2 regions of the Arthrobacter sp. LAPM80 genome follow, and region 1 is predicted to be linked to the other one. Evidence: riboswitches for the same ligand, from Rfam matches in the RefSeq annotation. Region 1 holds a riboswitch; the other holds the start of a gene.
The links. Region 1 has a riboswitch for cyclic di-AMP ahead of AAGW05_RS12730 (hypothetical protein). Riboswitches for the same ligand answer to the same signal wherever they lie in the genome.
Positions count from the first base shown of each region.

Region 2: it holds a riboswitch for cyclic di-AMP, as region 1 does, so the genes downstream of both, AAGW05_RS02610 (M23 family metallopeptidase) here and AAGW05_RS12730 (hypothetical protein) in region 1, are expected to answer to the same signal.

Region 1 is NZ_JBCHVD010000011.1:90,995-105,571, forward strand. Features, by position in the region: gene AAGW05_RS12645 (ArsR/SmtB family transcription factor) at 1-44, shown strand, start outside; gene AAGW05_RS12650 (hypothetical protein) at 29-223, opposite strand; gene AAGW05_RS12655 (cation diffusion facilitator family transporter) at 194-1,150, shown strand; gene AAGW05_RS12660 (heavy-metal-associated domain-containing protein) at 1,622-1,936, shown strand; gene AAGW05_RS12665 (copper-translocating P-type ATPase) at 1,967-4,072, shown strand; gene AAGW05_RS12670 (DUF6153 family protein) at 4,155-4,565, shown strand; gene AAGW05_RS12675 (hypothetical protein) at 4,674-4,892, shown strand; gene AAGW05_RS12680 (DUF305 domain-containing protein) at 4,889-5,140, shown strand; gene AAGW05_RS12685 (F510_1955 family glycosylhydrolase) at 5,357-6,109, shown strand; gene AAGW05_RS12690 (multicopper oxidase family protein) at 6,205-7,737, shown strand; gene AAGW05_RS12695 (hypothetical protein) at 8,201-8,602, shown strand; tRNA gene AAGW05_RS12700 (tRNA-Ser) at 8,653-8,742, opposite strand; gene AAGW05_RS12705 (DNA glycosylase AlkZ-like family protein) at 8,812-9,981, shown strand; gene AAGW05_RS12710 (hypothetical protein) at 9,991-10,362, opposite strand; gene tadA (tRNA adenosine(34) deaminase TadA) at 10,446-10,916, opposite strand; gene upp (uracil phosphoribosyltransferase) at 10,966-11,604, shown strand; gene AAGW05_RS12725 (SUMF1/EgtB/PvdO family nonheme iron enzyme) at 11,586-11,858, opposite strand; gene AAGW05_RS12730 (hypothetical protein) at 11,932-12,672, opposite strand; cyclic di-AMP (ydaO/yuaA leader) riboswitch at 12,676-12,869, opposite strand; gene AAGW05_RS12735 (MarR family winged helix-turn-helix transcriptional regulator) at 13,073-13,600, shown strand; gene AAGW05_RS12740 (MFS transporter) at 13,601-14,577, shown strand, end outside.
Region 2 is NZ_JBCHVD010000002.1:43,971-58,547, forward strand. Features, by position in the region: gene AAGW05_RS02550 (L-serine ammonia-lyase) at 1-868, shown strand, start outside; gene purU (formyltetrahydrofolate deformylase) at 870-1,781, shown strand; gene AAGW05_RS02560 (hypothetical protein) at 1,951-2,397, shown strand; gene AAGW05_RS02565 (sugar phosphate isomerase/epimerase family protein) at 2,453-3,358, shown strand; gene AAGW05_RS02570 (TetR/AcrR family transcriptional regulator) at 3,666-4,307, shown strand; gene AAGW05_RS02575 (maleylpyruvate isomerase family mycothiol-dependent enzyme) at 4,304-5,101, shown strand; gene AAGW05_RS02580 (class I SAM-dependent methyltransferase) at 5,124-5,915, opposite strand; gene AAGW05_RS02585 (hypothetical protein) at 6,049-6,288, opposite strand; gene AAGW05_RS02590 (cold-shock protein) at 6,490-6,870, shown strand; gene AAGW05_RS02595 (DUF3027 domain-containing protein) at 6,882-7,463, shown strand; gene serC (phosphoserine transaminase) at 7,634-8,761, opposite strand; gene AAGW05_RS02605 (metal-dependent transcriptional regulator) at 8,988-9,683, shown strand; cyclic di-AMP (ydaO/yuaA leader) riboswitch at 10,028-10,250, shown strand; gene AAGW05_RS02610 (M23 family metallopeptidase) at 10,253-11,059, shown strand; cyclic di-AMP (ydaO/yuaA leader) riboswitch at 11,211-11,412, shown strand; gene AAGW05_RS02615 (NlpC/P60 family protein) at 11,417-12,211, shown strand; gene AAGW05_RS02620 (hypothetical protein) at 12,346-12,627, opposite strand; gene AAGW05_RS02625 (hypothetical protein) at 12,655-13,011, opposite strand; gene AAGW05_RS02630 (molybdenum cofactor guanylyltransferase) at 13,194-13,856, shown strand; gene AAGW05_RS02635 (DUF6457 domain-containing protein) at 13,860-14,201, shown strand; gene AAGW05_RS02640 (molybdopterin molybdotransferase MoeA) at 14,209-14,577, shown strand, end outside.

The DNA of each region.
Region 1 (14,577 bases):
GCGGGATGCCCGCACACCACCGCGCAGATCAGAGGACGGCATGAACCTCACTGGACAGGCGGGTCACCGCCACCACGATGACAGCGGTCACGACCACCCATAAAGCCACGGGCATGACGATGGACACGACCATGACCACGACCATGACCATGATGGACATTCCCACAAGCACCACGCCGGTATCTAGGGGTGGCTGTTCGAGTTGTTCGTTCCCCACACCCACGACGCCGTCGACTCCATTGATGACGCCCTGGAATCGAGCGTCCAGGGTGTCCGGGCCCTGAAGATCAGCCTGTTCATCATGCTGGGCACCACGGTCCTGCAGTTCCTGGTGGTCCTCATTAGCGGCTCGGTGGCCCTGCTGGCTGACACAATCCACAACTTCTCCGATGCCCTGACCGCGGTCCCGTTGTGGATTGCGTTCATCTTGGGCCGCCGCGCTGCCACCCGTCGCTACACCTTTGGGTACGGGCGGGCCGAGGACCTCGCGGGCCTGTTCATTGTCGCCGTCGTAGCCCTCTCGGCCGTTGTTGCGGCCTGGCAGTCAGTGGATCGCCTGTTCCAGCCGCAACCCTTGCACAATCTGTGGTGGGTATTGGCAGCCGGCGTAATCGGCTTCGCAGGCAACGAAGCCGTGGCCGTCTACCGGATCAGGGTGGGTCGGCAAATCGGTTCCGCCGCACTGGTTGCCGACGGCGTCCACGCCCGGATCGACGGATTCACCTCCCTAGCCGTGGTGCTGGGAGCCGGCGGGGTCATGCTGGGCTTCCCACTGGCAGACCCGATCGTGGGCCTGCTCATTTCCGCAGCCATCATCGCCCTGCTGTGGGGAACGGTCAAGAGCATCGGCCGTCGCTTGATGGACGGGATCGAACCCGAGCTGGTGGACCGGGCGGAGGTAGCCCTGGCCGGGACCCCTGGCGTCCTGGCTGTCAACAACCTTCAGTTGCGGTGGGTGGGGCACCGACTCCAAGGAGCCGCCACGGTGGTGGTGGCCGACACCATGTTGTCCAAGGTAGCGGAAACCATCCATGCCGCCGAACACCGGTTAGTTCATGCCCTGCCAAAGCTTGATGCCTTTGGCGTCAAACCGATGGCCACACCGGAGGGGACCTATCTTGCCAATATCCACCAGCCACATGGGCATTAGATCGCACCAAGAGGAAAATACGTCAGCTCACGGGTCAGAGGCGTGCGCCCAGATCCCCGGTTACGGCACGTTCACCGTAACCGGGGGGGCCCTGGTCATGGTCGGGGCGTTCGGTGGAGCCCTGCACTGTTACGTGGGAGGTGGCGGCTGTCGCAAACAGGGACTGTACTTCTCGCGAACGGAACCAAAGAAGCTCCTTCGCTGCGTACTCATCGGTCCGGATATTACCGGACGCAGCGGCCGGGAAACGCTCACCCTGCCTCGACGACCAAGGTATGGGTCTCAGTGATCTCTAAACCGCGGGAGATTTTCTCTACATCAAGCACCCGCCTTGACTCTCATACCCCTAGGGGGTATCTTTGGGAGTGTTGTCAGTGAACTAGCTTGTCGCCACCGTCGAGTCATCCGGCCGCCACTGCCGTTCAACCCCAACGCACACAACCACCCTCTATTTAAAGGAAAGTGACCACCATGTGCGTCCCTGAAGCCCCCACCGATCTGATCCTGACACCAAAAACACAGAGCTCCTGCGGCTGCTGCTCCACTGCCGCAAAGACCGTTCAATCAGCCGATGCCTTCTACACGACCTACGCCGTGGAGGGGCTGACCTGCGGGCATTGCGTCCAAACAGTGGAGACAGCGGTTCGGGCCGTTGCCGGTGTCGACTCTGCCAGCATCACCCTGGTAGCCGGCGGCGCCTCCGCCATGGCCGTCTCCGGCCAAGCCACCGAAGAGGATATCCGAGCCGCCGTCGCAGCAGCGGGTTACACGGTCACCGAAAGCTGAGTATTTCCCGCAAACAAATTAGGGAGAGTCATGGATAGTCACGAAACAGGCCGTCTCCACGGGGCGGCGCCAACCGGCACCGTGCCACGCTCGATGTCCGGCATGGATCACGCGGCCATGGATCACGACGACCACGCCGTCCACACTGCCGGCCAGCATGCCGGACACAGCACCGCCATGTTCAAGAACCGCTTCTGGCTGACCCTGGCGCTCTCGATCCCAGTGGTGTTCTTCAGCCCCATGTTCGGGCATCTGCTCGGCTACTCCCCGCCACAGTTTCCCGGAGCAGCGTGGATTCCGCCACTGCTGGGCACCTTCATTTTCTTCTACGGCGGGCAACCGTTCCTCAAGGGCGGCTGGCAGGAAATCAAGTCCCGGCAACCGGGCATGATGCTACTGATTTCCATGGCCATCACGGTCGCGTTCGTTGCCTCCTGGGTGACGAGCCTGGGACTGGGCGGTTTCGATCTGGATTTTTGGTGGGAATTGGCCCTGCTGGTGGCCATCATGCTGCTGGGGCACTGGATTGAAATGCGGGCTCTGGGCTCGGCCCGCGGCGCCCTGGATGCCCTGGCCGCCCTGCTGCCGGATGAGGCCGAACGGGTCATCGACGGTGGCACGGAGACCATCAGCGTTGCCGAGCTGCAGGCCGGCGATATTGTCCTGGTCCGCTCCGGTGCCCGCATGCCGGCCGACGGCGTCATCACCGACGGGTCTGCCGAGGTGGACGAGTCGATGATCACCGGGGAATCCAGGACCGTCCCGCGCACCGTGGATGATCCTGTGGTGGCTGGCACCGTCGCGACCGACAACTCCCTGCGAATGCAGGTCACCGCCGTCGGTGATGACACCGCCCTGGCCGGGATACAGCGCCTCGTCGCCGAGGCGCAGGCCTCGACCTCCCGCGCCCAGGCGCTGGCCGACCGAGCTGCGGCGTTCCTGTTTTACTTTGCCGCGGGCTCCGGTGTCATCACCTTCATCGTCTGGTCGCTGCTGGGTAGTGTCCCGGATGCCGTGACCCGCACCGTGACGGTGCTGGTGATTGCCTGCCCGCATGCCCTGGGCCTTGCCATCCCCTTGGTCATCGCCATTTCCACGGAGCGGGCCGCCCGTGCCGGGGTGTTGATCAAGAATCGAATGGCCTTGGAGCGGATGCGCACCATCGACGTCGTGCTCTTCGACAAGACCGGCACCCTAACCAAGGGCGAACCAGCCGTCACCAACGTTGTTGCCGCCGACGGCGTGACAACCGATGAGCTATTGTCCCTTGCCGGAGCCGTTGAATCCGACAGCGAACACCCCGTGGCCCGCGCAATCGTCGCAGCCGCCCGGCAGAGGGGCGCACCTACACCCACCGCCAGCAACTTCCAGTCGATGACCGGCCGGGGCGTCCAAGCCATCGTAGGCAACGCAACTGTCGCCGTCGGCGGCCCCGCCCTCCTGGCAGCGCTCGCACTAACGGAGCCGGACACCATTCGCGCGGCCACCTCGGCGTGGATGGGCCGGGGAGCGGCCGTGCTGCATGTCATGCGTGACGGGGCAGTGATTGGTGCACTGGCGTTGGAGGATGAAATTCGCGAGGAATCCCGGCAGGCCGTCGGCGCCCTGCAGAACCGTGGGATCAAGGTGGCCATGATCACCGGCGACGCCCGCCAGGTTGCCGCCGCGGTGGCCGCCGAACTGCACATCGATGAGGTTTTCGCCGAAGTTCTCCCGCGGGACAAGGACCAGAAAGTAGCCGAACTCCAGGCTCGCGGGCTAAAGGTGGCCATGGTGGGTGACGGCGTCAACGACGCCCCCGCCCTAGCACGTGCCGAGGTGGGCATTGCCATCGGCGCCGGCACCGACGTCGCCATGGAATCGGCCGGCGTGGTCCTGGCAGGCAACGACCCCCGTGCCGTGCTGTCCATGGTGGATCTCTCCCATGCCAGCTACCGCAAGATGTGGCAAAACCTCATCTGGGCCACCGGATACAACATTATTTCCGTGCCGCTGGCCGCCGGCGTGTTGGCGTTTGCCGGGATCGTACTCTCACCGGCAGCCGGTGCTGTATTGATGTCCCTGTCCACCATCGTGGTGGCCCTGAACGCCCAACTACTACGCCGGCTCAAACTCAACCCGGCTAACGCCAGTTGATCATGCACCAAGTGTTTAGCCAGTCCGCCCCCGTACAATAATCAACGAACCGATATCAGCCCCGAGACCCAGAGAGGATCCCATGCGCTCGTGCCACGACGTCTCGACGACGGGATCCCTGCTGCGCTGGGGCGGGTTGCTCTCGGTTGTTCTGGCCATTGTCACCGGCCTCTTGGGCATGCATATGATCGGAGGCGCACAGGCGGCGCCGGTGATAGCTGTCAGTATGAGCGTCCCCGCCTTGCCACCAGCTCTCACGGCCCAGTCAGCCGCTGAGTCCGCTCACGCCATGCCGTCCGGGTGTGAGGCCACCATGGCCATGCATGGGGCGTGCGTTCCCTCTATCGGGCCTGCTGTGCTAAGTGTTCCCCCACCCGTGATCAGCACTCAACTGGCCGCACCTGCGGTCTTTGCGCCCGCCCCGGGGCACAAGTCCGGCGACCGGGCCCCCGACCCTCCCTCACTGAACCAGCTCTCGATCAGCAGAACGTAAACCGATGACCAGACTTGCCAATTTTTTTGGCAGGTCCTCATCGTTGTGTCCTTCCATAAGGGCGCCGCTGCACACTCTTGAGACTTGTATTACTGAAGGATTGTTCCCTTGAAGAAATTTCTGACAATTTCCGCCACCGTTGCTGCAGCCTTGATCGCCCTGGCCGGATGCTCAACCGGTGCCAGCGATGGTTCAATGCAGGGCATGAACCACGGCAGTGCGACCACCTCCACCATGCAGGCGGCCGTCGCAGTCGGGGAGCGCAACGCCGCCGACACGATGTCCGCCCAAATGATGCCCCCCACCACGTCCAAGCGGTGGAGATGAGCAACATTATGCTCGCCAAGACCGGTCTGAATCCGAAGGTTACGGCTCTGGCTACACAGATCAAGGCAGCTCAGGGAAATGATGCGAGCAAGCTGTTCCTGACCCAGATGATCGCTCACCAGCAAGGCGCCGTCGCGATGGCCAAGTCCGAGGTCACCGGCGGCAAAAACGCTGATGCTGTGGCGCTGGCCAAGAGCATCACCGCCTCACAGGAAACCGAAATCAATGACCTGCTCGCCGCCCTGTAACCCACGGTAAGCCAGCACGTCCGGCGGTGGCCCGCCATGGTTTGTGGCCGACCACCACCGCCCTTCCTTTCTCATCTTTTGGAGGTCCCTGTGAAACCCTGCACCACCTTTTTACGCTTCCACCGTTCCCTTGCCGCCATACTTCTTCTTGTGCCACTGGCCTTGACGGCGTGCTCCCCTCCAACCCCGCCGTCCAGTCCCACACCGGCAGCAGCCGTGAGCCATATTCATGGCATCAGCGTGGACCCGGTCTCCACCAGGATCCTGCTCGCCACCCATGACGGCCTTTTTGACGCGACCACCAAGACCCCGGTGAAGCTCAGTGAGGCCACCATCGACCTGATGGGATTCACGGCAACGGGTGAGCCGAACGTCTTCTACGCCTCCGGCCACCCGGGCCCCGGGTCTTCCCTGCCCAACCCAGTCGGTCTCATCCGCTCCACGGATGCCGGCAAGACCTGGCAACCAGTCTCCCGCGGTGGACAATCCGACTTCCACGCCCTGACCGTCAGCAGCGGCGCCCTGGTCGCATTCGATGGACAACTGCGTACCAGCACCGACGGGACATCCTGGACGAACTCTGATGCGAACTTTGTGCCGGCCGTCCTGGCCGGCAGCCCCACCTCCACGGTCGTTTTAGCCACCACCCAGGAGGGGCCGCAGCGTTCCACGGATCACGGGAAGACCTGGCAGCCCGTCCCCGGCGGACCGGTTATCCAGTTCGTCACCTTTGCCACGCCGGTGGAGAAAGCTCCCACGGAGGCCGTCGGTGTTGCCCCCGACGGGAGCGTCTACGTCTCCACCGATGCAGGATTGACCTGGAAAGCGACCGGAAGGATTGCCGGCCAGGTCGAGGCGGTGACCGCAAGGGAAGGCAGTCCGGGCAAGCCTTGGATTTGGGCGGCCACCACCGAGGGTGTCCAGGTCTCCACCGACGGCGGGGCAACGTTCTCCCTGGCAGCGTCCTGATGGGGACCGGGGGTGCAGTGAATCTACCAGCTGCAAAACCTCTCCGGCACTTTCCTGACCGTCGTCCAACCACACCTTCTTCAAAGGAATATCCAATGAGCTACACACTGAACAGGCGCTCCTTCATGGGGCTCTCCGTCGCGGCCACCGCAGCGGCAGCCCTGGCCGCCTGCACACCCACCCCGGGTCCGACCGCGACCGGGCAGACAAACCGCATCCTGCCCAGCAATCCGCTCATCGCCGAGTATGAAACCCGGAGGGCATCCACTGGAAAGACCGTTACGAAGACCCTCACCCCCGAGCCCTTCTCCACCACGTTGGCGGGAAAGAAGATCACCACCTGGGGGTATGGCGGCGCCCTTCTCGCCCCCACCCTGCGCGGCACGGCCGGAGACCAGCTCACCGTCACACTGAACAACAAGCTCACCGAGCCCACCAGCATCCACTGGCACGGGCTGGCCCTGCGCAATAACGCCGATGGCGTCCCGGGTCTCACCCAAGACGCCATCGCCGCCGGCAAGGACTACCCCTACAGTTTCAAGCTCCCGCACCCGGGCACGTACTGGTACCACTCGCACGTGGAGATGCAGCGGGAACGTGCCCTCTACGGTGCCCTGATCATTGAGGACCCCCAGGAAATCCTGAAATACGACAAGGACTGGGTGATTGTCCTGGAGGACTGGCTCGATGGTGTCACCGGAACCCCGGATGAGGTCCTGAAGGAAGTCTCCCAGGGCATGGGCTCCATGGGCGGCATGAGCCACGGCGGCGGGGGCGGTGGGATGGTGATGGGGCACATGCTCATGGGTGCCACCAGTGACTTCTTGGGCGGGGACGCAGGCGACATCGCCTACCCGCTCCACCTCTTCAACGGCCGCGACCCCGGGAACCCTGAGACCTTCACAGCGAATCCAGGTGAACGTGTCCGGCTGCGGATCATCAATGCCGCCGGGGACACCGCCTACCGGGTCGGGGTCCCCGGCCAGAAACTAACCCTGACCCACACCGACGGCTTCCCCGTCCAACACACCGACGTCGACGCCGTCGTCCTGGGCATGGGCGAGCGCATCGACGCGATCCTGACCGTCCGCGACGGCTACACCCCCGTGCTCGCACTGGCCGAGGGCAAAGCCCAGATGACCTACGGCCTGGTCACCACACGGACCGGGAAAGCACCGGCATTGTCCAGCCTGCCAAAAAAGTTGGAGGGCAAGGTTGTTGACGGCGGCCAGCTCACCGCAGATCCGGCCGTGAACTTGCCCGCCAAGGCAGTGGACCGCACCCATGAGGTGCGCCTGACAGGTGGCATGTCCAACTACGACTGGGGCATCAACGGCCAACGCTTCAACATGGCCAAACCCTTCCAGAATCCTTTCGACATCAAGGCTGGGGAACGGGTGGAAGTAAAGTTCATCAACGACACCGATATGTGGCACCCCATGCACATCCACGGCCACACTTTTCAAATCGGAACGGTGGGTGCTCGCAAGGATACTGTCATCGTGCGGCCCAAGCAGATCGTCACAATCTACTTCGATGCGGACAATCCGGGCCAGTGGCTCTTCCACTGCCACAACGCTTACCATGCCGAACGCGGCATGATGGGAGTCTTCTCCTACCTCAAATAGTGAGAGGCCACCACATATCCAGCAGCACAGCGCGCATGGATCCCGCTGCATGAAAACGACCCATCAGCGTGTTTTGAGGTCAAAGGGCCCTACACAGACGATCACGAGCAGGTGACACTTCACCCATAGGCAAATGAGTGAGAAGGGAGAATATCGCATGATGTATGAATGGGACTATGGCATGGGTGCCTGGGCATGGGTGTGAATGGACCACGACCACATGGCCCCTACGGTACGCCCTATGACGAGGCCGAACGAATCATTAACGAACGATTTGCCCACGGGGAAATCGACGAAACGGAGTTGGCCGCGCGCCCGGCGGCTCTCAGACGTAAAGAATGACGTCACGGCCCTGAAACCAGCGACTGGTCCGTAAAAAGGCCACGCCAGGCGGCTGCGTCGAAGCCCTCGCACGGCTGGATGAGAAGCAGGAATTCGGTGCCGGGATTCTCCGCTAGCTGCGATGCCCCACGACGGCGCCAGCACGCCCGTCTGGGCCCCCACGGAAGCCCCGACACCTACGCAGGCCTCCGTTGAGCCGGCGGAACAAACATTCACGACGCCGGGCGGTTCCCTGAGCTTTACACACCCGGTCGCCTGGACCGTGACCCCTGTTGCAGATCAGCCCAATACGTACGTCATTACCGACGCCACCGGTGGCGAGCGCGCGACCTTGCGTGACAAGGTCGAAAGTCTGCCGTTCATGAGTGCGTCGATCGGCACGGACACCACCGAAAAAGCCGCCGTCATGGCGTCATTGACGCTCCATCCGGATAAAGTCCAGGCCGTGGGCTGTCTCGGAGCCAAGTACAAGTATCTGAAGCTAAACGGCATCCGCCCGCAAAACATATCCGCTCGGACATGACAAAGGCCCCTGCTTTCCTTCAAACAAAGGGAAGCAGGGGCCTTGCACATTGGCGGTGACGGTGGGATTTGAACCCACGTCAGGCTCTCACCTGAACAACATTTCGAGTGTTGCACCTTCGGCCGCTCGGACACGTCACCAACGCGTCAACCCTACCGGGTCAAACGCCACAACAAAAATCCGCGGTACCCATGGTGCAAGATAAGCATATGGACAACGCAGCACAACGTGCCTGGACCTGGCACAAACAAGGCCTTGACGGGTCACTTGCCGGCAGTAGTGCGGCTGATGTGTTGAGCCGGGCGGGCTGGGCCCGGTCGGTCGGCGGCGCCAATCCCTACCTGACGCTGTTCGCCCGCGCGGGCATCCGCAGGGAGCAGGCCGACGCCGATGTCGCTGCCCTGCGCATCCACGAACTTCCGACGGCGCGCGGCTGCACCTATGTGCTGGGCGAAGCGGACTACGCGTGGGCGTTGACGCTTGGCCAGGGCGCGGCGGAGGTGACGCTGAAGGTCCTGGACAAGCTCGACGTCGACCGGGCGGAAGTTGCGTCGTTGGAGGCGCAAACGTTGCAACTTCTCCAGGACGCCAAGGGCCCGCTTGACCCGAAGCAGCTCAAGGAGCAGCTGGGGGAAGCTGTCCGCAACCTGGGCGAGGAGGGCAAGAAGAAGGGCGCCTCCACAACACTTCCCACGGTGCTGGGCCTATTACAGGCCGACGGGCGCATCCGACGGGTTCCCGTCAACGGCCGGCTCGACCAGCAGCGCTACTCCTACACTGCGTGGGGCCTGCCGCCCGCCACTGAATCGGGGGAGGATGCCCGCTCAAGGCTTATGGCGAACTACCTGGCCTGGACAGGCGGGGCCACGCTCAAGCAGACGCAGTGGTTCACTGCCTTCACCGTGGCGCAAACCAAGGCCGCGCTGGGAGCCGCGGGCGCCGTCGAACATGACGGCCTGTGGATGCTGGCGGCCGACGTTGCCGAAGCGGAGGATTTCAGCTCCCCCCAGGACGAGCAAATCCAGCTGCTCGCAGGAACCGACGCCCTGTTCCTGCTGCGACGCAACGCCGCGGACCACTTTGCCGAAGACGATCGGGATCGCCAGCTGCTCAGTTCCAAGCTTGCCCTGCAGGCCGACCTGCCCGACCACCCCATCGTGGACCGCGGGCGGATCATCGGCCTGTGGCAGTACGATCCCGGCGAGGAACGCATCGCCCATTGGCTTTTCAACAAGGCCAGCGACGCCGTGAAGCAAAGAATCCAGGACGTCGAGGCCTTCATTCGCGAGGACCTGGGCGACTTCCGCTCCTTCAGCCTGGATTCGCCGTCGAGCAGGCAAAAGCGGATCGACGCCCTCAACGCCGCATCGAGGGAATAACCGGCCGGATTACTGCTCCGTTGCGCGCCAGAGGATCGGTTCGCCCATGCTGACTGTCATCTCGCCCCACTCGGGCCCGCCGTCGCCGAGCGTGTACGGCTGCAGGATGCTCAGGGCGATCCCATCTGCGTGTTCCGCGGCGAAATGGACGGCGTCGGTGTGCTGGTTGCTGAGCGAAACGTCCGAAACCACGATAGCGTCATCTTCGTCCGGCTCCGCCATGAGGTAGATCGGCTCGCCATCGGTGCCGATCGCGGCGGCAAAGGGGAAGAATTCGCCGTACTTTTCAAGGCATTGTTCCGCAAAGGGCATGGCGATGTTCAGCAATGCACCCAAGTCTTCCTGGGCCGCCTCGGATGTGGTGTCGCGCCATGATGCCATTTTTTCCCCTGAGATTGGTCGGAGCCCTGTCAACGGGTTCGTCAGAAGACGTTACAGCAGGGAATCTTCGCTGCGGCGGCCGGCTAGCGGCGGTGTCCGCCAAAGAAGTCGGTCAGCAGCACGGCGCACTCGTCCTCGCGCACGCCGGGGAACACCTCAACCCAGTGATTTAGCCGACGCTCGCGCAACACGTCAAAAACCGATCCCGCAGCGCCCGCCTTCTCATCCCACGCCCCAAAAACGACGCGCGGAATCCTCGCCAGCACGATCGCCCCGGCACACATGGTGCAGGGCTCAAGCGTGACCACGAGGGTGCAATCGGCCAGCCGCCACGAACCCAATTTCGCCGCGGCTTCGCGGATCGCGACCACCTCGGCATGGGCCGTCGGATCCCCGTGCGCCTCACGTTCGTTGCGTCCCAAACCCAGGACCTCGCCGTCGGGTCCAAGCACGACGGCGCCGATCGGCACATCGTCGGTCGTCAAGGCGCGCCGGGCTTGCGCAAGGGCAAGGCCCATCCATTGGGCATGCAAAGCCGTGGTGGTTGTCTCCATGGGGGGGAAATCATGTGTGTTGGGCACGGCTCAATGGTAGCTTTTATTCATGCGCGTACTGGTTGCGGATCATCCGCTGATTGCCCACAAGTTGACTGTCCTGCGGGACAAGACCACCCCGTCACCGATTTTTCGGCAGCTGACAGAGGAACTTGTCACCCTCTTGGCGTACGAAGCGACACGTGAAGTCCGTGTTGAGCCCGTCAATATCGAGACACCCGTGACCTCCACCATTGGCACCGGCCTGGTCAAGCCCACCCCCCTGGTCGTGCCGATCCTGCGCGCCGGACTGGGCATGCTCGAAGGCATGACCCGCCTGCTGCCCACCGCAGAGGTTGGCTTTCTTGGCATGGCTCGCAACGAGGAAACCCTCGAGGCCATCACCTATGCCGAGCGTCTCCCCGAGGACCTCACAGGCCGCCAGGTCTACGTCCTTGACCCTATGCTGGCCACCGGGGGAACCCTGATCGAGGCGTTCAACTTCCTCTTTGCCCGCGGCGCTGCGGACATCACCTGCATCTGCCTCCTGGCAGCCCCGGAAGGCCTGGCCAGGCTCGAGGCCGCCCATGGCGGGCGGGACAACGTCCACGTTGTCCTTGCCTCCATTGACGAAGGCCTCGACGAAAACTCCTACATCGTGCCGGGCCTCGGCGACGCCGGCGACCGTCTCTACGGCGTCGTGGACTGATCCCCAATAGCTCCCACCGCTGGCAAGCTCGCGGCGGGTCCCGACGGCTCCCCGGGCCGCCTTGAAACCCACATCCTCCAGCACGGCGTCGGGGGCGCTGACGCGGCGTAGCGGGCCGTGTCCGCGTAGTCCCAGCACCCTTCCCAGACATTGCAGATCACATCAAACAAGCCGTACCCATTGGGTTCCTTACCGGCAACGGGATGCGGTCCCTCAACCGCATCGGCCGCCGTCCATTGCGGTGCGCCACGCATCGTGATGGTGCCGCCGGGGGCCCAGCAGGGTCGGCGATTCGCCACCGGTCATGCCCAGCCGCTTGGAAAGGTTTTAGTACCAGCCCACGGATTCGGAGTGTCCCCAGGCGCCGCAGGGCGAACCGTAGCGGCCCTCGATGTAGCTCAGGCCCCAGCGAATCTGGGTCTTGTAGTTGGTGGCCCAGTCGCTGCCGGTGCTGTCCATCTTGTTGGCAGGCAGTGACTGTGCGATGCCATAGGCGCCGCTGGAGGCATTTTCGGCCGACGTGAGCCAGCTGGATTCGCGCTCCCAGAGCCGGGTCAGGCAGCTCATCTGGTCGGCACCCCAGCCAAAGGAAGCCAGTTGGCTTGAGGCGTAAGCCTGGGCTCCAGCGGGATCGTCAACCGCAACGGGGGCCGGGGCGGGAGCCGCGGACGGTTTCGGGGCAGTCTCGGGCTTGACGTCGTTGGACTGGACCTTGACGGGGGCATTGGTGGGTGACGGGTTCGATGAGACAGAGAGCCCCGGGAAGCTGATGGCTGCATTGGCCGGAGCCGTGACTGCAGAGGCTGCCGAATCGTTGCCGACAGAGGAAACAAGGCTCGTCATGCTCGGATCACCGGAAGCGCCCACCTGCTGGGCCACGGCCCCGGCGCCCACAAGCGCGCCGACGACGGCCACAGCCGCCATGCATTTTGCCGTAGCCGAGACCGTGGAACTGGCTCCGGCAATCCCGGCGGCGTGGCTTCCGGGACGGGCGGATGCGAGTCCAAAAATGGACGGGCGGCGGACTGGTTCTGCGCGGCGGCGGCCGCGCTGGGGTGCATTGGACATGAAGGAGCCTCTCTACGCCTGCGAGGTGAGCTGTCGGGAACGGACTAGAGAATCCGGTCGGCACCACCGCGGGCAGCAATGATCGCTGCTGTCGGTGTGCCGGCTTAACCCCAAGGGCTTCCATTGTGGAAGGGCCCGCAAAGATTGGGTCCCCCGTCTCTGCCATGGATGTGGAGGGAGATGGGCGGCGGCAGAGCTCGGCGATCCGTCCATCGGTGCCAAGAACCGTAGTTGGTTCGGTCGGCACTTTTGCCAGCGTAACTGAAACGACATAGGATGTCACATTTTGGTAACGCTGTTTGTATCAAGGGTGCGCGACCTTCGGTTTACTTAGCATTGCTAACGATCTAGAATGGTGATTCGAAGATACCAAACTTCTGACCTAGGCAGCTGAGCGGCGATGACTGAAACCTCCCCAACCGAATCCTCCCCGCAATGTACGACGGCGGGCCCCGCGCAGGCCGCCACCGTCACCCCTGCGGAGGGTGGCGGTAGGCGAAAGCCCGCGAAGACGATCGGCTCCGGACCGCTTGCGGCGGAACTGCGGGTGGCTGTCATGCGCACCTCCCGGCGGCTGCGTGCCGAAGCGGCGTCAAGGGAGATCAGCCCCGGCCAGTATTCAGTCCTGGCCTCCATCATGGAAGGGCCCCGGACAGTGGGAGGGCTTGCCGCGGCGGAACAGATCCAGGCCCCGTCCATGACGCGGATAGTCAACGCCCTCGCGGCGGCCGGCTTTGTCAGCCGTGAAGAGAATCCGGAAGACAAGCGCCAGGTACTGGTGCGAATTACGGATACAGGGGCAGCAGCCCTGCTGCGGGCTCGCTCCAAGCGAACGGCCTGGCTGGCAAAGCGGGTGGCTTCACTCACCCCGGAGGAACGGGCCACCCTCCATGACGCGGCCCTGATCCTGCAGGCGATGAGCGTCTAAATGAATTCAATGTTCCGTGCCCTGAAAGTATTCAACTACCGGCTCTGGGTGGCCGGGGCATTTGTGTCCAATATTGGCACGTGGATGCAGCGCGTTGCCCAGGATTGGCTGGTGCTGACGGTCCTGACCCACAACTCGGGCACGGCGGCCGGCATTACCACGGGCCTGCAATTCCTGCCGATTATCTTCCTTGGACCGTATGCGGGGGTACTGGGGGACCGGGTCAACAAACGCAAGCTGCTGCTCGTGACCCAGATGGGAATGGGTTTTTGTGCGCTTTTGTTAGGAATTTTGGTCGTCACGGGGACTGTACAACTGTGGCATGTTTATGTATTGGCGTTCCTGTTGGGGGTTGCCAGTGCCTTCGACGCCCCGTCACGGCAGGCGTTTGTCTCCGAAGTCGTCGCGAAGGAGGACGTGCCCAACGCCGTCGCGCTTAATAGTGCCTCCTTCAACCTGGCCCGTCTCGCAGGCCCTGGCATTGCGGGCCTCGTGATTGCACTGGTGGGTACAGGGCCGGCATTCCTGCTCAACGCTGCCAGCTTTGCGGCGGTGATTTTTTCACTGTGGAGAATGCGCGTCAGCGAGCTGGCCCCGGTTGTGCGCGTGCCGCGGGCGAAGGGGCAGATCCGCGAGGGGCTTGTTTATATCCGGCAGCGGCCGGACCTGTTGATGATCATGGTGCTGGTGTTCATGGTGGGTACGTTTGGGATGAATTTTCAGATCACCAACGCCCTGATGGCCACGACCGTGTTCCACCTCGGGCCGGGGGAGTACGGGCTGCTGGGCTCGGTCATGGCGATTGGCACGCTGGCCGCCGCCCTGCTGGCCGCACGGCGCAAGAACATGCGGATGCTGTACATCGTCGGAGGTGCCCTGGCATTCGGCGTGACAGTTGGCATTGCGGCCTTGATGCCCAGCTACTTTTGGTACGCCGTGGCGCTGGTGCCCGTGGGCCTTGCCTCGCTGACGTTTAT
Region 2 (14,577 bases), on a different contig from region 1:
GGTCCTGCCCCACCCGTTCAGCACCGCCGATGAGCTGCTGGCCATCTGCGCCCGGGAAGGCCTGAGTATCTCTGATGTGATGCTCGCCAATGAGCGGGTGTGGCACACGGAGGAGGAATTGCGGGCCAAGCTGCTTAACATCTGGTCTGTCATGCAGGCATGCGTGGTCAACGGCTGTGCCGCCAACGGCATCCTGCCAGGGGGACTCAAGGTGACACGCCGGGCGCCTGGACTGCTCCTGGACCTGCAGGCTCCCGAAGATTCATCCGACCCCCTGCGGGCCATGGAATGGGTCAACCTCTTTGCCTTGGCCGTGAACGAGGAAAACGCGGCCGGCGGGCGAATTGTCACCGCTCCCACCAACGGGGCGGCCGGCATCATCCCTGCCGTGCTGCATTATTATATGAAGTTCGTACCCGGAGCCAACGACGACGGTGTTGTGCGGTTCCTGCTGACGGCAGCAGCCATCGGCATTCTCTTCAAACTCAACGCCTCCATATCCGGGGCAGAGGTGGGGTGCCAGGGTGAAGTAGGCTCGGCATGCTCCATGGCTGCCGGTGCTCTCTGTGAGTTGCTCGGTGGCACGCCCGTCCAGGCAGAAAATGCCGCGGAAATCGGTATTGAACACAATCTGGGCCTGACCTGTGACCCTGTGGGCGGGCTGGTGCAGATCCCCTGCATCGAACGCAACGCCATCGCCAGTGTCAAGGCGATCAACGCCGCCCGGCTGGCCCTGCACGGGGACGGCAGCCAAAAAGTGTCATTGGACAAGGCCATCAAGACTATGCGAGAAACGGGTGCCGACATGATGAGCAAGTACAAGGAAACCTCCCGCGGGGGCCTTGCCGTGAATGTGATTGAGTGCTGAGATGAGCCACGCCTCAGAGCCTGCCGGGACCGCCCAATACGTGCTGACCCTGGACTGCCCCGACAGTCCAGGGCTGGTCCACGAGATCTCCGGTGTCCTCCTCGCGCACGGCGCCGACATCATCGACAACCGCCAGTTCAGCGATCGCCTGCACCTGCAGGCGATCGCCGGTGGGCCCGAACCTGACGGGCGCTTCTTCATGCGCCTGCACTTCAGTGCCCCTGCCGGGGAAGAAAGGCTGGCCCGCCTGCGAGCGGACTTTGAACCGCTGGCCACCCGGCATGACATGCGGTGGGAGCTGCGGGCCCATGGCGCCAAACGCCGGGTGCTGATCATGGTGTCAAAGTTTGAACACTGCCTGAACGACCTGCTGTTTAGAACTCGCACCGGTGAGCTGCCCGTGGAGGTTGTGGCTGTGGTCTCCAACCACCTAGACCACCAGCGGCTGGCGGAATGGCAAGGCATCCCGTTCTTTCATGTGCCGGTTACGGCCGCCACCAAGCCAACGGCTGAGGCACGGCTGCTGGAGCTGGTAGAGAAGTTCGACGTCGAACTTGTTGTTTTGGCGCGATACATGCAGGTGCTCAGCGATGACCTGACGCGTCGGCTGGACGGGAAGGCCATCAACATCCACCACTCGTTCCTGCCCAGTTTCAAGGGCGCCAAGCCATACCACCAGGCGTATGCACGCGGCGTGAAGACCGTGGGCGCCACTGCCCACTACGTCAACAGCGAACTCGACGAGGGCCCCATCATTTCCCAGCAGGTCATTGAGGTGGACCATACCTTTGGCCCGGACGACTTGGTGGCGGCAGGCCGGGACTCCGAATGCAAGGCGTTGAGCAATGCGGTGCGTTGGCATTGTGAGGGGCGCGTGATTGTCCAAGGCAACCGGACCATCGTGTTGCGTTAGCGTTGATGGGCCGGACCGGGCCGACGACGTCGCGCAAGAAGACCAGCATCAGGGCGCACATACCCACAGAGCAGCCACCACGGGGGTTGCGCCAAGTACGGTGCGGCGGGAAGAACTGTCCCGCCGCACCGGATTCTTGCCGCCGGGCACCTTCCCGTACTAGGAAGTCGTGAGCGTCCTCGGTGATGGAGTGGGTCAGGTAGGTGGTGGTTTCCTCGCGCTCGCCGTTGCGGTACATGGTGGCGCCGGTGTACGGACTGCCGCCGCCTTCGAGCCCGTCCCAGTGCACAAATCCCTTGCGCGGGGCGTCATTGGCTCCCACATGCCACTTTCCGGACAGTCCCATCCGGTAGCCGTGATCGGCCAACACGTCGGTGAAGATCTCCTGCCCGGCCAGGGAGTCCGGCGCCCCGTCACCGACCTCCACCCCCGTCAGGTAGTCGTGGACGCCGTGCCGGGACAAGATCTGCCCCGTCACGAGGCTGGCACGGGCGGGGGAGCGGACGGGGAGACGCAAAAGAAGTTCTCCCGGCGCGTGCCGTTGGCAGTCAGGGAATCCAGCACGGGCGTGTGGATGTCATCGTTGCCCGCGCAGACGGGTGCCCACGGGCCTTGATGGAAAGCGGTTTCCAAGTTACTGTGAGAGTTCACATGCTGCTGAAGGGGTCACCGTGCCATTGGCGTTTTCCACGTTGGGGTGTCCCGGCGATTCCCTGGCCCAGGTCATCGAGACTGCCCGCGCCACGGGAGCCACGGGCCTTGAGCTGCGGGCGGCCGACGGCGAATTTGTCCACCCCGGCATGGATGCGGCCGCCCGTGCCGTCATTGCCGGAGCACTGGCCGACGCTGGCCTGACGGTGGTGACGCTGGCCAGCTACGTGCGCATCTGCACCCCTGAAACTGACGAGGGCGGGATTCCCACCCCGGGCGCCGATGCCCCAGGCCGGTCCGGCACAACCGATCCGGTGCTCGCGGCGCTGCTGTCAGCAGTCGACCTTGCCGCTGATCTGTCTGCAGGAAACGCCGGACACCCCGCACAGCTGCGGGTGTTCCCCGGTGCCGAAATGGAACCTTGCGAACGAGGGGAGGAACCTTCGGTGCCGATGGCTGCCGCCGATCTGCTGGGGGCACGCCGGCTCAACGCCGCCGCCAGTCATGCACGGGAACGCGGGGTGGTGATGTTGTTGGAGACCCACGATTCGCACCCTCGGGCGTCGGACCTGCTGCGCATTCTGGCCCACGTCGATGCCGACGCCCCCGTGAAGGTCATTTGGGACCTCATGCACCCGTGGCGGCACGACGAGGCGCCGCAGCTGACGGCCGAACTGCTGGGCGGCTGGCTGGCGTACGCGCAATACAAGGACGGTGTCCGAACGCCCGGCACGAACTCCGTGACGCTCACGCTGCCGGGGGAGGGCGAGCTGCCGCTGGTGGAGATGAAAACCCTGGTTGCAGGCATCTCGGCCGCACACGGCGTGGACGATCCTTGGATATCCCTTGAATGGGAGCGTGCCTGGCACCCCGACCTCCCGCCCGTGGCCGCTGCGCTTGCGGCGCTGAAGGCCGCGTTGGCCTGAAAGCCCGGCGGCACTAACCCGCATCGTCACCTAGGCAAGGAAATGATCACTCATGCCATCGAGCGCAGAGCCCGGCCAGCCCAACATCACGGTCATCATTTCCGACGACCACGGCTAGGCCGACAGGGCACCTCGGATGGCAATGCGCAGGTCACGACGCCGGCCCTGACTATTTCCATGGACATCCTCCCGGCATGAGGCATGGGTGACGCCCGTCGAGGGCAGGCGGCAGCTGTCGGCACAAAGCTCCGGGGATTTCCCTAACGACCTCTTGTATTCCTAACGCCATTAGGCGCACACTGGGGAGATGGAAGCTGTCCAGGACAGGCGCGCAGCCCGCAGGCAGGCCACCATTGAGGAAATCCTCGCCGCGGCCGTAAAACTGATGGCGCGCGATGGTGTGGCCGGGATGTCGTTCTCTGGTGTCGCCCGCGCTGTCGGCATGAAGCCGCCCTCGCTCTACGAATACTTCCCGTCAAAGATGGCCCTCTACGACGCGCTTTTTGCCCAAGGCGCCGCGGACCTGACAGCCACGGTGCGCAAAGCCGGAAACCATCCGCGCCATGGCGGAGATCCCATCGCCGCCCTGCTTGCCGGGGCGCACGCCTATGCCGACTGGTCGTTGATGCATCCCGTCAGTGCCCAGCTGCTCAACTGGCGGCCGGTCCCGGGATTCGAACCGTCAGCCACGGCCTACGCCCCCAACGTCGCCATGGTTGCCGATATGCGGGCGCTGCTTGTGCTCGCCGTCGAGCGGGGCCGGCTCATTCCGGCCGCCACAAGCGATGACGCCCTGTTGCTGTTCACCTCGGTGACAGCCGGCGTCGTCTCCCAACAATTGGCCAATGAGCCCAACGCCACGGCCGGATCCGGGCGGTATGCCCGGCTGCTCGACCCCGCACTGCAGATGTGGCTGGCCCGCTACACTCCCCTAGAGAGGGCACCATGAACACCATCATCTCCGCCCGAGCCCTGGCCCAAACCAGCAGGCCCGACGCCGCCGACGCCTACCTCGCCGTCATGACCGCCCTGGCGGGCTCCTTGGAACGGCTGACCCCCGAACAGTGGGACGGGGACACCGAATGCGCCGGCTGGACAGTGCGGCACATGGCTTGCCACCTGATCGGCGCCCAGGAAGACATGACGGGGATACCAGCACTGCTGTGGCGCAGGGTCAAGGGACGACGGCGCTACCCGCATCTTTCGTCCCTTGACGCCGCGAACCAGGTGCAGGTTGACGACCATGCACACGAATCCACAACCCAGCTGGGCGCGCACTACCGGGCCAACATCCCCGCAGTGGTCAAACGCGTCGGCAGGTTCCCCAACGGCCCCGCAAGAATCACGGTGGAGCGGACCATGGCCCCGGGCAATACACCGCTGCGGATCGGCTATCTGTTCAACGTCATTTATGTGCGCGACGCCTGGATGCACGGCCTGGACCTGGCCCGGGCCACGGGAGAACCGCGGGTACGTACTGTGGCCGACAGGCTTGTGGTGGAACAAATAGTGCGGGACGCTGCAACGGCGTGGGGTGCCGGTCCCGGCGTCGAACTTGAACTGACGGGAGATGTGGCAGGGACCTGGCGGCTGGGTGAGGGGGCGGTGGCGGGCAAGCTGCGGGCCGACAGCCTTGAGCTGTGCCGCAGCCTGTCGGGGAGGCTGCCCGAATCGGGCGTCACCACGCTCTCAGGGGATTCGGCGCTCGGGGACAGGTTGGCACGGTTGCGGATACTGTTCTGACCGGCGCCGGGGCCCAGCAAATTCAGAGCAGGCGCGCGTAGATCTCCACGGGTGCCAGCAGTCCCGATCTGAACGCGGCCAGCAGGTTGGTCAGGGCGGGTGCTTCCACTCCCAACGGACCTCCTGACGCCAGTGCATTTTCCAGGAAGGCGATGCCCTCGGCCAGCGGCTTGGCTTCCTGGTCAACCAGGAATCCGGCCTGGGCCAGGGCATCTGTGTAGGCCAGTGGCGGTTGCAGGAACGAGGTCGCCGCAGTGGCCGCCCACGGCAGCGGATACTGCTCCACGTCCCCACCCATGAGCATGATGTCGTACACGGCCAGGACGCCGCCCGGGCGCAGCACGCGCGCGGTCTCGGCGAAGACCTTGTCCTTGTCCTGGATGTTCATGCCCACGTGGACCATGATGGCCGCGTCGAAGTCCGAGTCACCGAACGGCAGGGCCAGGATGCTGCCCGCACTGAAGGTGACTTGCCCTGAGAGGCCGGTGCGTTCGGTTATGGATCGCGCGGCGGCAACGAACTCCGGTGTCAGGTCCACGCCGTGGACCGTGGCGCCAAATTCCTGGGCCAGGTGGCGGGCCACACCTCCCATGCCGGAGCCGAGATCGAGCACCCGGGTGGCATGGCTGATGCCGGCCCGGGTGGCCACCCTGGTGGTGGCATCCGCCCCGCCGACGTGCAACTGGTCGGCACCGTGCAGCTTGGCCGGGGCAAAGGCCTCCGGATTCCCGCCACCAGCCTCGACGATGTCAAGCAACTGTTTTTCGACGTTGCCGCGCCCGTAGTGGGCGGCAACTGACTCCTCCGTGCCCATGGTGACCCCTTGACTTGACGAGCGATCCGCAGTGGACCCCTGATTTGTGATCCTACGCCTGACGGTGCCAACCGTCACCGGCGTCCGAAGTTTGGGTTTCAGCAGCCATGGCCTCGGTGGCAGGGGCACGGACTCAGAGTCGGCGTCGGAGGCTCACAGAGTGCAGTACGCTGCCGCCCATCATGAGAAACGCCAAAGGCAACGCGATCATGGCGATCCAGTTGAAGCCAGGCCACGGTGTTCCGCCGGCCCATTTGCTGACGAGAACAACGATCAGGGCGATCAATGCAAGCAGCGCCATGAGCATGGCCGTGTAGTTGAAAATTTGCCAGCCGCGGCCTACGTTTTGCGGGGCGGAATAAAGGGGGCTCATGCACATAACGCTAACAGCGGACAGTTGGGGCACAAAGCCGCCGACCATTGCCCGACACGGTAACCTAGAAGGTATTAGAGCTATTCGATCTGTCACCGCAGGTACCGGCCGCAGGATTCCTGGCCGTGGGTACGGCGAAGTACGCTGGCAATGGCACGGATCGTGATTCACGCCAACAAGACTTTTTAAGGGGTAAAGCAAGTGCCTATCGGCAAAGTGAAGTGGTACGACAACGAAAAAGGCTTCGGGATCATCGCCGCCGATGACGGCCGCGAAGTTTTTTTGCGCGCCAACGCCCTGCCCGCCGACGCCGGGGACATCAAGCCCGGCACGCGGATGGAATTCGGAGTGGCCGACGGCCGCAAGGGAGCCCAGGCCATGGCCGCAAAGATCCTGGACCGCAGTGCAACTGTGGCCAAAGCCAAGCGCATGCCCGCCCGCGACCTCGCCCCAATTGTCCAGGACCTGGTTTCATTGCTTGAGCACTCTGTAGGAACCCTGACCAACGGCAAGTATCCTGACGGTGACGCGAGCAAGATTGCCGCAGCGCTGCGCAAGGTTGCCGACAACTTCGACGCATAACGGTGCCCACGATGACCGATCTTTCAGGCGATACAACCGCCCCCTCCACCGCCGCAGCCACAGAGGTTGCCGACGAGCAGCGACCCGGCGTGCCCGTTTGGCGGGTAGGGAAGCCTGATGCCTTCCTGGCCGCCGAAGTCGACCCCGCACGCAACGCCGTGAGGTCCATTGCCAAGAATGAGGACATTGGGAGGCACCTGGGCGCGCGCAGTGAAGGAATCCGGTGCGTGACACATTTATTTGAGTCCAAGAAGGCCGGTTACCAGGGCTGGGTGTGGTTTGCCACGCTGGCACGGGTATCGCGCGGCAAGGAGGCAACTGTCAACGAAGTTGGCCTGCTGCCCACCGAAGATTCGGTGTTGGCACCTGCGTGGGTGCCCTGGTCGGAACGGGTCAGGCCCGAGGATCAGCAGGAGTCCGACGGCGCGGTCGCGGTCCGGGAGCTTCAGGCCCAGGAACACCTTGACCATGAAGAGGACACCCATGAGGAGGCCGACGGGGAAGACGCCGACGGTTTCTCTGATGATTCCGATGACGCCCCCACGGACGGCGTCGAAGAGTCAGCGGGCGCCGACAGTGCCGAATTCTACTAAAGACAGTCCCGCATAAAGCCATGGAATTTCGAGCCCCGCCAGAATCTGGCGGGGCTCGATTTTTTGACGTGTGAAGGACCGTCCCCAGGCACGTGCCGGAGGTGGGCTGGCCAACCAAGGCCGCATCCGCCGAACAGGGAAGCGGCCTTCACCGTTTTCTAAAGAGGTGGTTACATGTTCTCGATGACGTAGTCGATGCACCTGGTCAGCGCCGTGACATCCTCAGGATCGATGGCCACGAACGTTGCGACGCGCAGCTGGTTCCGGCCCAGCTTGCGGTAGGGCTCGGTGTCAACAATGCCGTTGGCGCGCAGGATCTTGGCGACGGCGGCGGCGTCCACTGAATCGTCGAAGTCGATCGTGACGATGACGTTGGAGCGGTCTTCCGGGTTCACCACGTACGGGGTGGCGACGCTGGAGGACTCGGCCCAGGAGTACAGGCGGCCGGCGGAATCTGCCGTGCGCGCCGAGGCGAAGTCGAGGCCGCCGTTGGTGTTGAGCCACTGGACCTGGTTGTTCAAGGTGACAAGGGTGGAGAGGGCAGGCGTGTTGTACGTCTGGTTCAACAACGAGTTGTCGATGGCGGTCTTGAGGTTCAAAAAGTCCGGAACCCAGCGGTCGGAGGCAGCAATGCGTGCCGCACGCTCAAGAGCCGCGGGGGAGAACAAGCCAAGCCAGATGCCGCCGTCGGACGCGAAGTTCTTCTGCGGGGCGAAGTAGTAGACATCGCTCTCACGCACATCCACGGCCAACCCACCGGCAGCGGAGGTGGCATCGATCAGGACCAAAGAGCCCTCGTCGGCACCGGCAACGCGCTTTACCGGGGCGGCAACGCCCGTGGAGGTTTCGTTCTGCGGCCACGCGTAGGTGTCCACGCCAGCCTCGGCGACGGCGACGGGGCGGGTGCCGGGGGCAGCCGTAATGATGGAGGAGGCCTCAAGGAACGGTGCGTTGTTGGTGGCAGAGGCAAACTTGGAGCCGAACTCGCCGAAAGACAGGTGCTGGGCCTTCTTCTCAACCAGACCGAATGTTGCAACGTCCCAGAATGCTGTGGAGCCGCCAACGCCAAGGATCACTTCGTAGTCATCCGGTGCGCCGAAGAACTGCTTTAGGCCGCTGCGGACATCGCCCACAAGGTTCTTCACGGGGGCCTGGCGGTGGGAGGTGCCAAGGAGTGTGGAGCCGGCTTCGGAGAGTGCTGCAACCTGCTCGGCACGGACCTTGGACGGGCCGGCGCCGAAGCGGCCGTCGGCCGGGAGGAGGTTGGCGGGAATGGTGAGGGGCGTGGATTCGCTCACGAGTTGCTCCAAAAATTAAGCGATGGAAGTTTCATTGGTTGCCAAGGGCTGGTGTCAATTCTGCCGTAGACCGGGCCCTAAGCGGAAAAGTGTCCGGTCGGTGGGAAATATTCACTGCCTTACAGTGGTTGCCTCGGATGCGGGTTTACCGGGTTTCGCGGCAATCAGGCTAACGTAGACACGAAAGTCCTTGCCCAAAAACCCCAATTAACAGGAGGATGCTGACGTGGCTGATCTGATTGACACGACCGAAATGTATTTGCGGACCATCCTGGAGTTGGAAGAAGAGAACATTGTTGCCCTGCGGGCGCGCATCGCCGAGCGCCTGCACCACTCAGGGCCCACCGTTTCTCAAACCATCGGACGGATGGAACGTGACGGTTTGGTCATCGTCTCCGGCGACAGGCACCTGGAACTGACCCCCACAGGCCGGGACAAAGCCACACGCGTCATGCGCAAGCACCGGCTGGCAGAACGCCTCCTCTCCGATGTCATCGGCCTGGAATGGGCTTATGTCCATGAGGAAGCCTGCCGCTGGGAACACGTCATGAGCGAGCGCGTTGAACGACGCCTCTATGAGCTGTTGGGCCAACCCAGCGAGTCCCCGTATGGCAACCCGATCCCCGGCCTTGAGGAACTGGGCGGAGAGATTTCGCCCAATTTTGCTGCGGGATTGGTCACATTGGTTGACGCCATGGCCACGTATGCGCCAGGGCAGGAAGTCGTTATTCACAGGCTTTCCGAGCGCATCCAGGTGGATCCGGAACTGCTCCAGCAGCTCGACGAGGGCGGTCTGCGCCCGGGGGCCCGAATCTCCCTCGCACAGGTGGGCGACTACATCTCGGTGCGCGTGCCTGACATCGAGGGAGCACTGGAACTGCCGCCGGAAGTCGCCTCGCATGTGTTTGTCTCCATGAGCTGACAAGCGGTTTCGCGCGACTCGGGCTGCACTGGCCCTGTCGCGAGTGACCGTTGTTGTTGCAGGCCCGGCTGGCACAAGCCGGGCCTGTTGCGTGCCCGGGCCATTCCTGAACCGTCCGTGTTGGCGAGGCCCGTTGGCCTTGCCCGCGCCCGTCGGAGTTGCCCTATCAGGGCCGACGCCGGTCCTGTCAACTGTCTTTTCGGTCAGCGTTGGGCCCACGGGATTTGACAGGACACTATTGACACTCTAGGTAACGGAATTGTTACGTTTACCGCCTGTACCGTATAGTAACTATCTGACGCTGTAACCAAAGCGTTACCGTTCCGCGACACCGAACCTTGCCTTCGCGGAACGGACAATAATCAATGAGGCAGGGGCGGGGGAACCACTTTTGGCAGACAGCCCAGTCTGCCTTGGGGTGAAGCCCACACTTGAAGCCGCACGAATCCTGGACGCATTCCATTGCGCCACGGGACGCCGTGTGCCAAAGCATGGGCCGGATCAAAAGCAAGACTCTCTGATCCGAATCCGACAGCTAACTTCGCAGGTGCCATACAGAGAGGTTTTTAGTGTCAGAGGTTAAACAGCGGGGACGCCGTCGTGCGTCGTCGCCGGTGACTCATGAGCTCACCGTGGTGCCCGGCGGTCGCCGTGAAGCCCTTGCTGTGGAGCGTGCAGCAGTTCCCAATAATTCAGTGGCCCAGCTTCTGCGTGCTGGGGCCGCCAGCGGTGCAGGTCAAAAAGTTGGCGTAGCCATGGCCGCAACCGGTCTGGTGCTCGCGGTCACGCTGCCTTCGGGTCAGGCTGTGGAAGCCCCCTCTTTCCAGGCTTCGACGGCGTCCTCGGTGGAAACCGTTGTGTCTGCCTCAGCCGAGATTCCCATTACTTTTGCCGCTCCCGGCATCACCAGCGCGTTGAACCCGGATGGCCGGCTCAAGGAAACGTTGAAGGTCAATGCCTCCAAGGTCACGCCCCAGGCCGCCAAGGGAACCCTGTCGGCCCCGCTGAAGGTGCTCACGCCAACCTCGCCGTTCGGCGACCGGATCAGCCCCATTACGGGCCAGGTTGATGAGCACCATACGGGTCAGGACTTTGCCGTTGCGAGCGGCACCGATGTGCTTGCAGCCGCCGGCGGAACCGTCACCTTCTCGGGGTGGCACAGCTACGGCGGTGGCAACCGCGTGGTGATCGACCACGGCAACGGGCTCTCAACCTCCTACAACCACATGAGCAGCAACTTGGTCAAGGTTGGTCAAAAGGTTGAACGTGGCGACGCGGTCGGGCTCAGTGGCTCCACCGGCGCATCGACCGGCCCCCACCTTCACTTCGAGGTCATCGTCAATGACGAGACCATCGATCCCATGGGCTGGCTTTAATTCCTCCACAGGCTGATTTAGATTACGACTTAGTCACAGAACCGTGACCTGAACGTGACATTGCGAAAAATCTGTTGTACCGTCGTAATCGCGCCAGCTTCGAATCAAGCCGGCGCCCGTGAGTGGATTGCCTAGCTCTGCCACTACTCATGGTCCGTTCGTATCAATCGTCTGGCAGGGGCGGGGGAACCAATAATCGGGTTTCGCATCACGTGCGAAATCCTTGGGGTGAAGCCGCGAAGCGTTCAGTCACAGTTTTAGGGAAGCAATTCCCTGTGCCTTGAAACGTGGAGCGACCGGGTGACTCCCATCCGAATCCGACAGCTTACCTCGCAGGCATTGGGAGAGGAATCCTTCTTGGCTTCAAACACTGCCCTTGGGCGCCACCGCGCCGAGGTTGTTAAGACCGGCACGATGTCCACCCTCACGAAAGCCGTCAGCTCCAATGTCGGCGGGGTTGGTCGCCAGGCTGCTGTTATCGCAGCAGCTTCCGGCTTGGTCCTTACGTCCGGCATCGCAGCAAACGCGGCTACTCCCACTGTGGAGCGCGCTTCAGACGGTGCAACCACGCTGAACCTGAAGACGGAACTTGCTTCCACCATCACGGCAGCATCCACGGTGAAGATCTCCTTCGCCACCCCCGCAATCACCTCCACCCCGGCTCCCGTTGTTGAAGCGCCGGCAGTTGTAGAGGCACAGAGCAGCGACGTTGCAGTGACACCGGTTGCAGAAATTGCACCGGCACCGGCACCGGCAGCCGCAGCAGCTCCGACTGTAACCACCAGCAACCCTGAGGTTGCTCCCAAGCCTGCAGTTGCAAGCGGAATTGGCGCCACCATTGCCAGCGCAGCCTTGGCTCAGCTTGGCGTTGGCCAGGACTGCACCGCGCTTGCCAGCAACTCCCTGGCTGCCGCTGGAATCAACTTCCACGGCTGGCCCGCCGGCTACCTGAGCCTGGGCCGCACGGTTTCCCAGGGCCAAGCCCAGCCCGGTGACTTGATCTACTACGCAGATGGCGGCATGGGCATGGCTCACATCGCTGTTTACATTGGCAACGGCCAGGCCGTACACGGTGGATGGGGCGGCGGCACGACCGCAGTCTTCTCCGTCAACGTCGGTTCAGGTCCCGTTTTCATTGCAATGGGTCACTAAGAACGTCTTTACCCCAATGAACCCCGTCCTCGGACGGGGTTCATTTATTTAACCCCCGCACCATGGCCGCCCGGTTGGGGCGGCCACTGTGCAGGTTAGGCCCCGCCGACTTTAGGACCCCCCGGGGTTAGGGGTCAAGGGTGCTGGGCGGCGGGATTTCCTTGACGAAGAGCAGCAGGACGGATGCCAGGATCAACAACGGCACCAGGCGTTAGAAGCGTGGCAAGGGGGGTCGCCAACAAGCTGCCGACGACGGCGGAGCCCAGGGCCGCGCCGATCTGCCGGAAGTAGTTGCTGGAGGCCGTGGCCATGCCGAGCTGGGGATTGGGGAACTGTTTCTGGACGATCAGCACCAGGGCGCCGGCCACGAAGGACAGGGCGGCGAGGGGCAGCCACTTGTACTTGTCGATGCCCATGCTGATGATCTGCGGAGAGTTTCAGTCTTATTGGTGCCCCCACGTGGCCACAAGTGCAGGCAGTGTTGAGGTGAGTGCCAGCGTGGCCATGCCGGCCACGAATGACAGGGCGAAGACGCCGTCCGTGAGCATCAAGCCGCCGCCCAACCCCCGGATGCCGCGGCCAATGATCAGCCACGTCATGTCCTGTGCCATGCCGCCCAGCTTGCCAAAAATGGGAAGCATGATGGTCGAGGCAAGGAGGTACATGGTGATGACCCACAGCATTTCCTCGACGCCGTGGAGCTGTCCGACGATGGTGGGCAGTGGCTTGAGTAGGCGCCTTCCTTGGTGCCGAAGTAGTTGAAGACCGTCCGGGGAGACGGAGTTTGCCGCGCAGATCATGTCGACTGGGACGTTTTCATAGCCGATTTCCAGACCATCCTCGCTGCGGGCACATGTGGTGTTGCGGTGCTCCTGATGGCTCCAAGGTGCGCAGCAGATGGCGAGGTTTTATTCCGGCAGTGGGAAACGCGTCCCGCACCGCCGGATAGCATGGCAGGCATGAAGACTTCCACTGGAACCGCATGCAGGCGCTGATCCTTGCCGGCGGACTGTCCCGCAGACTTAATGGCGTCCCGAAGGCAGGGCTCATGCTCGACGGTCAGACACTTCTTGCCCGCACCGTCGACGCCGCGGCGCGGGTGATCGCCGCCCAGGCCGGGACCGCCCATGTCCCGCTCGCCGCCCAACTTGGGATCGCCGTCGTGGGTCCCGTTGGCAGCATCGCCCAGTGGCTTGCCACGGCCCAGACGGTTGCGGGGGTGGCGGCAGTGCAGGAGGATCCGCCATATTCCGGACCGGCGGCGGGCATTGCGGCAGGCGTTGCGGCGTTGCCGGGCAGCGGCGGGTATGTGCTCGTGCTTGCGTGCGACATGCCGCATGCGGGGGAGCTCGCGGAGCTGCTCGCCGCCGAACTCCCCGGGTGTGCTGCGGGGGAGGGCGTCATGGCTGTTGCGGATGGCCGCCGGCAGCCGCTGGCCGCCATCTATCCGCTTGCGGTGCTGCGTGAGGCCTCCGATGCGGCGCGCAAGACCCAACGGCTGGAGAATGCTTCTGTTTTCTCCCTGGTTGCTAGTGTGAACATCAAGGAATGCGCCGTGCCTTCGGGGTTGACGGCTGACATTGACACTTGGGCTGACGCCCGCGCGCAGGGGATTGGCGCGGGGACGGCCGACGCGGAAGGCTGACAGTTGGAAAATCAAGACGAGGTTCTGCAGGCGTGGACACGGAAGCTGCTGGAGGCCTTTGAAATTGCCGACATCGACGTGGACGTCCACGCCGTGCTGAACCTGGCTGGTGTGGCCGCGCACTCGATCGTGCGCCCCGCAGCCCCGCTGACGACGTTCGTTGCCGGACTCGCCGCTGGCTTGGCCGCCGGATCGGGCCAGGCCAGTGATGCCGCGGCCATGAAGGCGGCGCTGGGGATGGCGAAGGCGCTGGCAGCCGCCGAGGTGCCTGCGCCGGCGGTGTCCGCCGAAGCCGGGGCCACGGAAACGGCCCCGGAAACCGCCGAAACACCAACAGGAAACTAGCGTTTCCATGGTGGAGCACGCCGAAACGGTTCTCCCGCACTCGTGGCAGGAAGCGCGCGAACGGGCGTGGGACGTGGCCCTGCCGCTGCCCGCACACCCCATCATGCTGGCCTCGGCCGTGGGCCGGATCCTCGCCGGCGACGTCTATTCGCGCCACGCCATGCCCCACTATGCCTCCTCGGCCATGGACGGCTGGGCCGTTGCGGGCAGCCCGCCCTGGATTCTCGCCGAACCGGGCGCGCAGCTGAGCCCCGGGCAGGCCGTGCCCATCGTCACGGGCGGACTTATTCCACGTGGTGCGAAGTCGGTGCTGCGCAGCGAATCCGGCACGCTTTCCACAGACGAGGACGGCCTGCCTGTCCTGGTGCGCGGCGAG